DNA from 2 places in the Mesorhizobium sp. B2-3-15 genome. Region 2 is predicted to be linked to the other one. Evidence: riboswitches for the same ligand, from Rfam matches in the RefSeq annotation. Region 2 holds a riboswitch; the other holds the start of a gene.

Region 1 (4,293 bases), on a different contig from region 2:
GATGCGCGAAAAGGTTGTTTTCCTGAAAAACCATCGACACTGGCCGCGTCGCCGGTGCCGCGGTGCTGACATCGGCCCCGCCGATCAGCACGCGACCGGATCGCGGCGGCTCGAACCCGGCCACCAGATTGAGCAGCGTCGACTTTCCGGAGCCGCTCGGTCCCATGATGGCGGTGATTTGCCCCGCCGTGAACTCGGCATCGAAGGTGAACAACGTCTCGCCATAGCTGAACGAAACCTTGTCCAGCCGCACCGAAACCCCCTTGCCGCCAGCCGCCCCGTCAGACATTGCGGGCCGTCTCCTTTCCCAGCCGGTCCGCTGCCAGCACCAGTGCCAGGCAGACAAGGCCGAGCAGCAGCGCCAAGCCGGCGGCGTCCTCGGTTCGGTAGCTGCCCATGCGCGCCAGGAGAAGGTAGGGCAAGGTCTGCACGGAATCACTGCCGAACAGGGCGACGACGCCGAGATCGCCGAGCGACAGTGCCATGGCGAAGGCAAAAGCGGTGGCCAGCGGGCGCCGCAACGTCGGCCAGTCGACCAGCCACAGTCTTGACCAGCCGGAAATTCCGAGCTGCGCGCAAAGCCGCTCGTGACGCTCGCTTGCCGCATCATAGGCGGGACGGATGGCGCGCAGCGCAAAAGGCATCGCCATGACAGCGTTGACGGTGACGACCATGAGCGGCGCGATGGCAAAGACATCGCCGACATGGCGCAGCAACAGGAACCAGCCGGCGCCGACGACGATCGGCGGCACGACCAGGACAAACCCGGCGCCCGTATCGGTGGCATGTTCGAGCAGTGTCCTTGCCCCGAAGCGGCGGTTCGACGCCAGCGCCCTGCGCGCCATGGTCAATGCCAGCGAAAGCATCACCGAAAGCCAGGCCGAAAGGAAAGCGAGCACAGCACTGGTCAGCGTCGCCTGACGGACAGTGGCCTCGCCGGCAAGCCGGCCGAGGTCGGCGCCAAGTCCGGCCGCCACGGTCGCCGCCATCGGCCCGGCAACGAAGAGCAAGGCCAACACGATGAGCGTCGCGTTCAGCCACGCTTCGGTCCTGTTGACGGAGAGGTAGCGGCGCGGCGCGACCGGCAGGTTGATGTCGCCGACGACGTCGGCTCCGAGCCGGGTCAACGCCAGCACCATGATGAAGGTCAAGGCGATCTGCAGCAGTGTCAGCGCGACAGCCCTCGCGGGATCGAAATCGAAGCGCAATGCCTGATAGATGCCGACTTCGAGCGTCGTCGCGGCCGGCCCGCCGCCGAGCGTCAGCACGATGGTGAAGGATGTGATGCACAGCATGAAGACAAGTCCGGCGACACCGGGCAGCGCGACACGCAGCGTCGGCCACTCGATCAGCTGGAATGCCGGCGGCGCCCCCATGCCGAGCTGGCTCGCCAGCCGCCACTGGTCGGAGGGAATGGTCTGCAGCGCCTCGAGGAACAGGCGGGTGGCCAGCGGCAGGTTGAAGAAGACATGGGCGACGAGAATGCCGGACAGGCCATAGATGCCCGGCCAACCCTGGCCGCCGACGGCGCTGAGAAAGCCGGAGAAATAGCCGGCGCGGCCATAGAGCGCCAGGATGCCGAGCGCCGCGACGATCGCCGGCAGCGCCAGCGGCACGGCGAAGAGCTGCAGGATGAAGGCACGGCCGAAAAACCGTGGATGCCGCGACAGCGCCCGCGCCACGAACAGGGCCGGCCCGACCGAGAGCAGCGTCGACAGGGCCGCCTGCCAGAGCGTGAAGCGCACGACCCGGAACAGGTAGGGATCGAACGCAGCCCAAGCGCCGGAAAAATCGCGAGCGCCTTCGACAAGCAGCCCCGCAAACGCGCCGCCGATCAAAATGGCGATGGCGGCGAGCCCTATCACGCCGGCTGTGATGCGGGGATCAGAGCGGGTTTGCACACCGCACCCTCAACGATTGGGTGAAGCTTAGGGAGCATCGCCGGAGAGCGTTCATCTCACGAGATTAGCCCACAAAACCTACTTGCTCATCACCGCCAGCCATTCATCGACCCAGGCTTTGCGGTTGGCCGCGACCTCCTCCGGGCTGAACAGCAAGGTCTTGGTCGGCTTGACCAGCTTGTCGAAGGCGGGGTTGAGCGGCTTGTCGGTCTTCCCGGCCGGGAACATCCAGTTGGTCTCGGGGATGGCGTCCTGGAATTTCGGCCCAGTCATGAAGGCCATGAACTTTTCCGCCAGCGGATTCTTGGCGCCGGTCGTGGTGATGCCCGCGACCTCGATCTGCAGATATTCGCCTTCCTCGAACGACGCCGCCTGATAGCGCTCGGTGTTCTCGGCGACCATGTGGTAGGCCGGCGAGGTGGTGTAGGACAGCACCATCGGCGCCTCGCCCTTGGTGAACAGGCCATAGGCCTCGCTCCAGCCCGGCGTCACGGTCAGCACCTTGGTCTTGAGCTTGGCCCAGGCCTCCGGCGCCTTGTCGCCATAGACCGACTTCACCCACAACAGCAGGCCAAGACCGGGCGTCGATGTGCGCGGGTCCTGGATGACGATCTTGTCGTCGGCGCTACCCTCGACCAAATCCTTCAGGCTTTTCGGCGGCGATTTCAGCTTCTGGGTATCGTAGACGACGGCGAAGTAGCCATAGTCGAAGGGAACAAAAGTATCGTCGCTCCAGCCACCCGGCACGTTGACGTCCGTTATTGCGCCATGTGGCGCGAACAGGCCCGAGGCCTTGGCATCGGCGGTGAGATTGGTGTCGAGACCGAGCACGATGTCGGCTTTGGTCGAAGCGCCTTCCAGCTTGACGCGGTTGAGCAGCGCCACGCCATCGGCGACCGAGACGAACTCGAGATCGCAGCCGCATTCTGCCTCGAATTCCTTCTTCACCACGGGACCTGGACCCCAGTCGGCGGTGAAGCTCTCATAGGTGTAGACGGTGAGCTTATCCTTGGCCAAGGCCGGCCCGGACAGGGTCACTGCCGTGGCGGCGATCAGAAAATATAAAAGCGTGCGCATCGGCGCCTCCTTCGTTTGCGTTGAAAGGAATTGAGGCGTCGGAGTGTCCGAAACGTCTAATCCCTCCGCCGGTACAAACCGGATCAGGTTCAGCGGGTTGGCGACACTGCCTCTCAGCCGGCCCGCGAAATTCGCGTCCGGCACCCCGTTAGAGCGTTTCGACACATAGGCCGGGCCGATGACCCGCGCAAGTGGGACTTTGCCGCCTTCCGTTTCCCGTGCCGGGCTGGTAAGGCGACGGGATATGAGCACATTCACCATCCTGCTTGGCGGCGACCTCATCCGCACGCCTCGGCTCGACCGCCAGGTCGAAGGCTCGCGCGTCATCGCCGCCGACGCCGGCATCGGCCATGCGCGGATGCTGGGCCTCGTGCCGGAACTGTGGGTGGGTGATTTCGACTCGGTCCCGGCTGATCTGCCCGCCGACCTCGCCGCCGTGCCGCGGCAAACCTTCCCGGCGGAAAAGGACAAGACCGACGGAGAACTGGCGATCGCGGCCGCACTGGAGCGCGGGGCGACCCGCCTTGTGCTGGCGGGCGCCTTCGGCGGCAAGCGCGCCGACCACGCCTTCCTGCATCTGGCGCTTGGCCTGCGGCTGGCCGAAGCCGGAATGGATGTGTTTCTGACCAGCGGCGCCCAGGAAGGTGTTCCCTTGCTGCCCGGCAGGGCCGGCTTCGATTATGCCGACGGCACGCTGTTCTCGATTCTCGGCTTCTCCGAACTCTCCGGCCTGACCGTCACCGGCGCCAAATGGCCGCTCGACAAGGTCGAGGTGGCGTTCGGTTCGTCGCTGACCATTTCCAACGAGGTCAAGTTCGGCAAGACCGGGGGCCGCCTCGACATCGCGCTCGGCCATGGCCGCGCGCTGCTGCTCGCCCATCCCTATCCATTGCCCGAAAGCTGACATGGCCCCGCCTCTTCTCAATCTCGACGGGATAAGACTGACCTTCGGCGGCGCGCCGCTGCTCGACGGCGCCGCCTTGACCGCTTCGGCCGGCGACAAGATCGCGCTGGTCGGCCGCAACGGGTCCGGCAAGTCGACGCTGCTCAAGATCGCCGCCGGCCTGATCGAACCACAGGACGGCGAGGTGTTCCGCCAGCCTTCGGCGACGGTGCGTTATCTGCCGCAAATGCCCGACATGGACGGCTTTGCAACCGTGCGCGCCTATGTCGAGGCCGGGCTCGGGCCCGCCGACGATCCCTACCGCGCCAGCTATCTGATGGAGCATCTCGGCCTGTCGGGCGAAGAACGGCCTGGCGACCTGTCCGGCGGAGAGGCCAGGCGCGCCGCGCTTGCCCGCGTCATGGCGCCGGA
Region 2 (4,293 bases):
TCGCTGCGCGCGGCATTGAACACCAGCCGGCCTGTCTCGGACTGCACGACGGCATAGACGCCCTTCAGATCGGCCCCCGCGGTCTTCTGGGTGAACAGGCTGATGGTGCCGTTGATCCCGAAATCGGCGACATGGTTGGCGACAAGCGTGCCGGCACCGGTATCGCTGTAGGGCAGGATGTCGACCTCGATGCCGGCTTCCCGATAAAATCCCTTATCGCGGGCGACGAACAGGCCGATGTGGTTGGTGTTGACCGTCCAGTCGAGGGCGACTGTGACCGTCCGCGTTGCCGCGAAGGAACGGCTCGATCCGGTGATCAGCGGTACGCTGCCGGCAAGGGTGAGCAGCAGGGCTTGCCTGCGCGTCAAGTCAATCATGGTCATGTCCTTTGGATGGCTGGGGGTTGAGCAAAATGTCGAGAATCTCGGCCTCGAGTGCCCCGGCCCGCCGCGTGGCCGCGCTGGCGGAATCGCGCGGGCGCGGCAGCGGCACCTTGATCTCACGCACGACCCGGGCAGGCCGCGCGGACAGCACATAGATGCGGTCGGACAGGAACAGGGCTTCGCGCACGTCATGAGTGATCAGCAACGCCGTCCAGTGGTGGTGCCGCCACATCTGTTCGAGCCAGCGCTGCAGGGCCGCACGGGTCAGTGCGTCGAGCGCGCCGAACGGCTCGTCGAGCAGCAACATATCGCGTTCCTGCACCACGGTACGTAAAAGCGCCGTGCGCTGGCGCATGCCGCCCGAGATCTGCGCTGGAAAGTGCCACTCGAAGCCGGCAAGGCCGAATTCGGCAAACAGCGGAGCCACACGCTTCCGTGCCGCCTTGCGGCTGACGCCTTGCACCTCGAGTCCGAGCGTGGTGTTGTCGAGGATGCGCCGCCACGGCATCAGCGCGTCGCGCTGCGGCATGAAGGCGAAATGCCTGCCGTGATCGTCGAGCGGCACGCCGTCGAAGAACATCTCACCCTCGCCATGCTCGGCGCCGGTCAGAAGCTGGAACAGCGTCGACTTGCCGGCTCCCGAAGGTCCAAGGATCGAGACGAATTCGCCGGCATCGACACGAAGCGAAATGTCGGCGAGCACATCGAGCCCGCCAAACGCCTTGCGAACATGCCGCAATTCGAGCCGGCTCATGCTTCTGGACCTTTTCCAGGGCCTTGCCTGCCAGCAGCTCGTTCCCAGGGCATGGCAAGACGCTGCAGCAGCATCGTCAGCCCGAACAGGACAAGGGTGAGCGCTGCGCTGACGCAGACGGCGGCGAGCACCAGGTCGGGACGGAAATTGTTCTTGGCGTTGAGCATGTAGATGCCCAGCCCTTTGGCCGCGCCCGCATATTCGGCGAAAATGGCGCCGACGACGGCATAGGTGATGGATATCCTGAGGCCAGCGAAGAAATAAGGCAGCGCCGAAGGCAATCGTGCCAGCATGAAGACACGCCAACGCCCTGCTCCCATGGCACGCAGCATCTGACCGATCTCCACCTCGGTAGCCTCGTAGCCCTGCACCAGCGCGACCAGCATCGGGAAGAAGGTGACCAGCGCCACCAGCATGATCTTGGGCGTCAGCCCGAAGCCGAACCACAGCACCACCAATGGCGCGATGGCGACCAGCGGCAAAGTCTGGCTGACTATGAAGATGGGAAACAGCGCTCGCCGCAAAGGCTGGAAGAAGTCGACCAGCATCGACAGGGCGAAGGCGGCACTGAGCGAACAGGCAAAACCGATCAGCGTGGCGCGGACCGTGGGAATGGCGTTGTCGACCAAGGCTTCCCGATTGAGCATCGCCTGTTCGAAGACGCGCGAGGGCGCCGGCAGAACCGTCGGCTTAATGCCGGAAATGTTTGCGTACAGTTCCCAGGCCACGAGCACCAAACCGATCGATATCACGGCCGGCGCTGTTTTTGCGAAGAAGCCCGCGACGTTACGCGGGTTGAATGACGATGAGACCACGAGCGGTTCAGACGGCGGTGGGACTGTTGGCCGAGACCGTGACATCGAGGGTTACATGGCCGGCGCCGGGCCCGAAGCGGCAGAAGGCTTCATCGAGGGCAGAGAAGATCGCGCCGGCATCGCCGCGCAGCTTGGTGCAGAAATTCTTGGAGCGATCGTAGACGCCGGACTGCTTCAGGAAATCTATGCAGCCATAGATTTCGTCCATGTGGTCGTCAGTGCCCATCACATAGAGCGAGAACTGCGCCGCCGCCGGCTGGCCAGTGGCCGGCGCGCCGCGCACCGCGGTGATGGCGGCTTGCTTGCGCGGGCCGAGTGGCCCGGCAGGTCCGCCGAACGTGTCGGAGCGGCAGATCAGGTCATCCGGCTCGCCTGGGCAGCCACGCGAAATGGTGGCTGACAGCACGCAATGCCTGCCGCTGCCAGACACGGCCACGAAAAGGTCGCGCAGCGCAGGGAATAACACCTCGGGGGGCCCGACCAGCAAGGTCGAAATGTCGTCGGTCTCGATCCTGAGCTTATCGCGGTACGGATCGAGCGCGCCGAGCGCGCCCAGAATGATGTCGACGAAATCGTCGGCCATTGGATATAGGGAAACCTGTGCGCCTGAAAACATCGCCCGCCTCGCTCCGCTGGTATTACCCAGATCAGCTTCTAGGGTCTGTGGGCTTGCCGCCCCCGTCTCAGCCCCGACCGTACGGAGCACCCCTGTGGATAGGCGCGTTAAAGCATCATTAGGACGGTTGGGAAAGCTGTTTTTTGGCAAGCCGCGCCAAAGCATTGCCCGAGCTCCAGGACAATTGGGCATCGCCGGCGGGGAAATTTGTCGGAACCTTCGCCATTCCGAGGGGTTGTCCCACCAGTCGCTGGACGCGATTCCAGGATCAATTTTCCGTTCGGGATTGTGTCAAAGCAAGAGATAGAGCGGTTCATGATTTCCGCGAAACCGTGCACCGTTCCCGGCGACGAGTTCACAGAAAATGGAGACAAATCATGTTCACGAAAATCCTCGCGGCTTCGGCCTTGACCATTGCCGTTGCAACATCCGCCATGGCGCAAAGCAATAGCGCGGCGGGCGCGGATGGGTCCGGCGGCAGCGGCAAGTCCGTCACTGTGGACCCAAGCACCCCGGCGCCCAGTACGATCGATCCGGGCGCGACCAACAGCACGACCACCACGCCGGGCGACATGAATTCCAATGCGGACAAGAATTGCCCGACCAACCCGCAGGGTGCACAGACGGACGCCAACGGCAACGCCACCGCGCCGACCGTGAATGACAACAACTGCGGAAAGTAGTTTGCCATCGCGATATGGGAACCGCGGACGCAGTTTCCGCGGTTCCCACTATTGGGATTCAGTGTCCGCGACTACTCGCTGGCGGCTGTGGTGCCGCTTCACTGCCCACCCGGCCAAAGACCCTTAATTCAGCGTACGGTTTGCCGGCCCGGGGGCGTGGGAACGAGGCGTATATTTTCATCAGCCGTTTGAGCAGGCGCCCGTAGGTGAGGTGCCGAACCCGGCCGTTGGCAAGATCGAACTCCACCGTCCCCCATCGCCTTACCGGACCCTTTCCGGTTGGCGGACCCAGTCGCCTGACCTGGAAGGCCAGCCTGACCTGGCGGTCGGCGACATCCAGATAGATACCGGGTTTAGCGCCCAATACGTGCCACATCCGGGCAACGTGCCCGATCGACATGTCGGACGAAATCGCCATGTGGTCCCGCTCAAGTCGAGCCCAGACGAAATCACCGGCTGGCTGCCGCATCCCCGACACCAGATTCTTGCAATAGGCTGGCGCCACCTCGCGCACCAACCGGCGCATAGCGCTCGCCACGCTGTCCACCATATCCCGCCGCGATGCCCAGTCTGCTTCGGTGAACGGCACTTGTCCGAGGATGTCGCCGTCGTCGAAATTGGCCGACATCCTATGCAGTGTCACGCCACCATGGACGGCATGCTGGCCATCCGCGACAAGACGATGGAGAGGATGCGGCCCCCGGTAGTTGGGCAGCAGCGCCGGATGAAAATTAAGCCCGCCCTTGGGAAAGAGGTCGAGCAGCTGCTGCGGGATCAAGGTCGGGAAAGCGAAGCAGATCAGCACATCCGCGGCGATGTCAGGCAATTGCCGGGCAAGCTCGTTCCAGTCGTAAGGCCGGCGGAATTCGATCAGCTTTACCGGCGTGTTGCCGAGATGGCGCCTGAGCAAAAGCCGGCGCCTCAGCCTGCGCCGAAAATTGCCAATGCTGAAGCCTCTGGATGGGCGTTGAAAACCAGGCACGATGATCGCACCAACACGGTTTCCCGCCTCGATCCATCCGGAAAGCAGCGGCCCGGTATA

Evidence for each region. Region 2 has a riboswitch for thiamine pyrophosphate ahead of FJ954_RS30795 (YkoF family thiamine/hydroxymethylpyrimidine-binding protein). Riboswitches for the same ligand answer to the same signal wherever they lie in the genome.
Region 1: another riboswitch for thiamine pyrophosphate. It lies ahead of thiB (thiamine ABC transporter substrate binding subunit); the one in region 2 lies ahead of FJ954_RS30795 (YkoF family thiamine/hydroxymethylpyrimidine-binding protein).

The regions. Positions count from the first base shown of each region.
Region 1 covers NZ_VFVO01000009.1:210,482-214,774, reverse strand. Annotated here, with positions in the region: gene thiQ (thiamine ABC transporter ATP-binding protein) at 1-289, opposite strand, end outside; gene thiP (thiamine/thiamine pyrophosphate ABC transporter permease) at 282-1,901, opposite strand; gene thiB (thiamine ABC transporter substrate binding subunit) at 1,980-2,978, opposite strand; TPP riboswitch at 3,022-3,136, opposite strand; gene FJ954_RS19885 (thiamine diphosphokinase) at 3,223-3,882, shown strand; gene FJ954_RS19880 (ABC-F family ATP-binding cassette domain-containing protein) at 3,884-4,293, shown strand, end outside.
Region 2 covers NZ_VFVO01000022.1:38,871-43,163, reverse strand. Annotated here, with positions in the region: gene FJ954_RS30810 (ABC transporter substrate-binding protein) at 1-377, opposite strand, end outside; gene FJ954_RS30805 (ABC transporter ATP-binding protein) at 370-1,137, opposite strand; gene FJ954_RS30800 (ABC transporter permease) at 1,134-1,997, opposite strand; gene FJ954_RS30795 (YkoF family thiamine/hydroxymethylpyrimidine-binding protein) at 1,960-2,568, opposite strand; TPP riboswitch at 2,559-2,672, opposite strand; gene FJ954_RS30790 (hypothetical protein) at 2,946-3,251, shown strand; gene FJ954_RS30785 (formyltransferase family protein) at 3,310-4,293, opposite strand, start outside.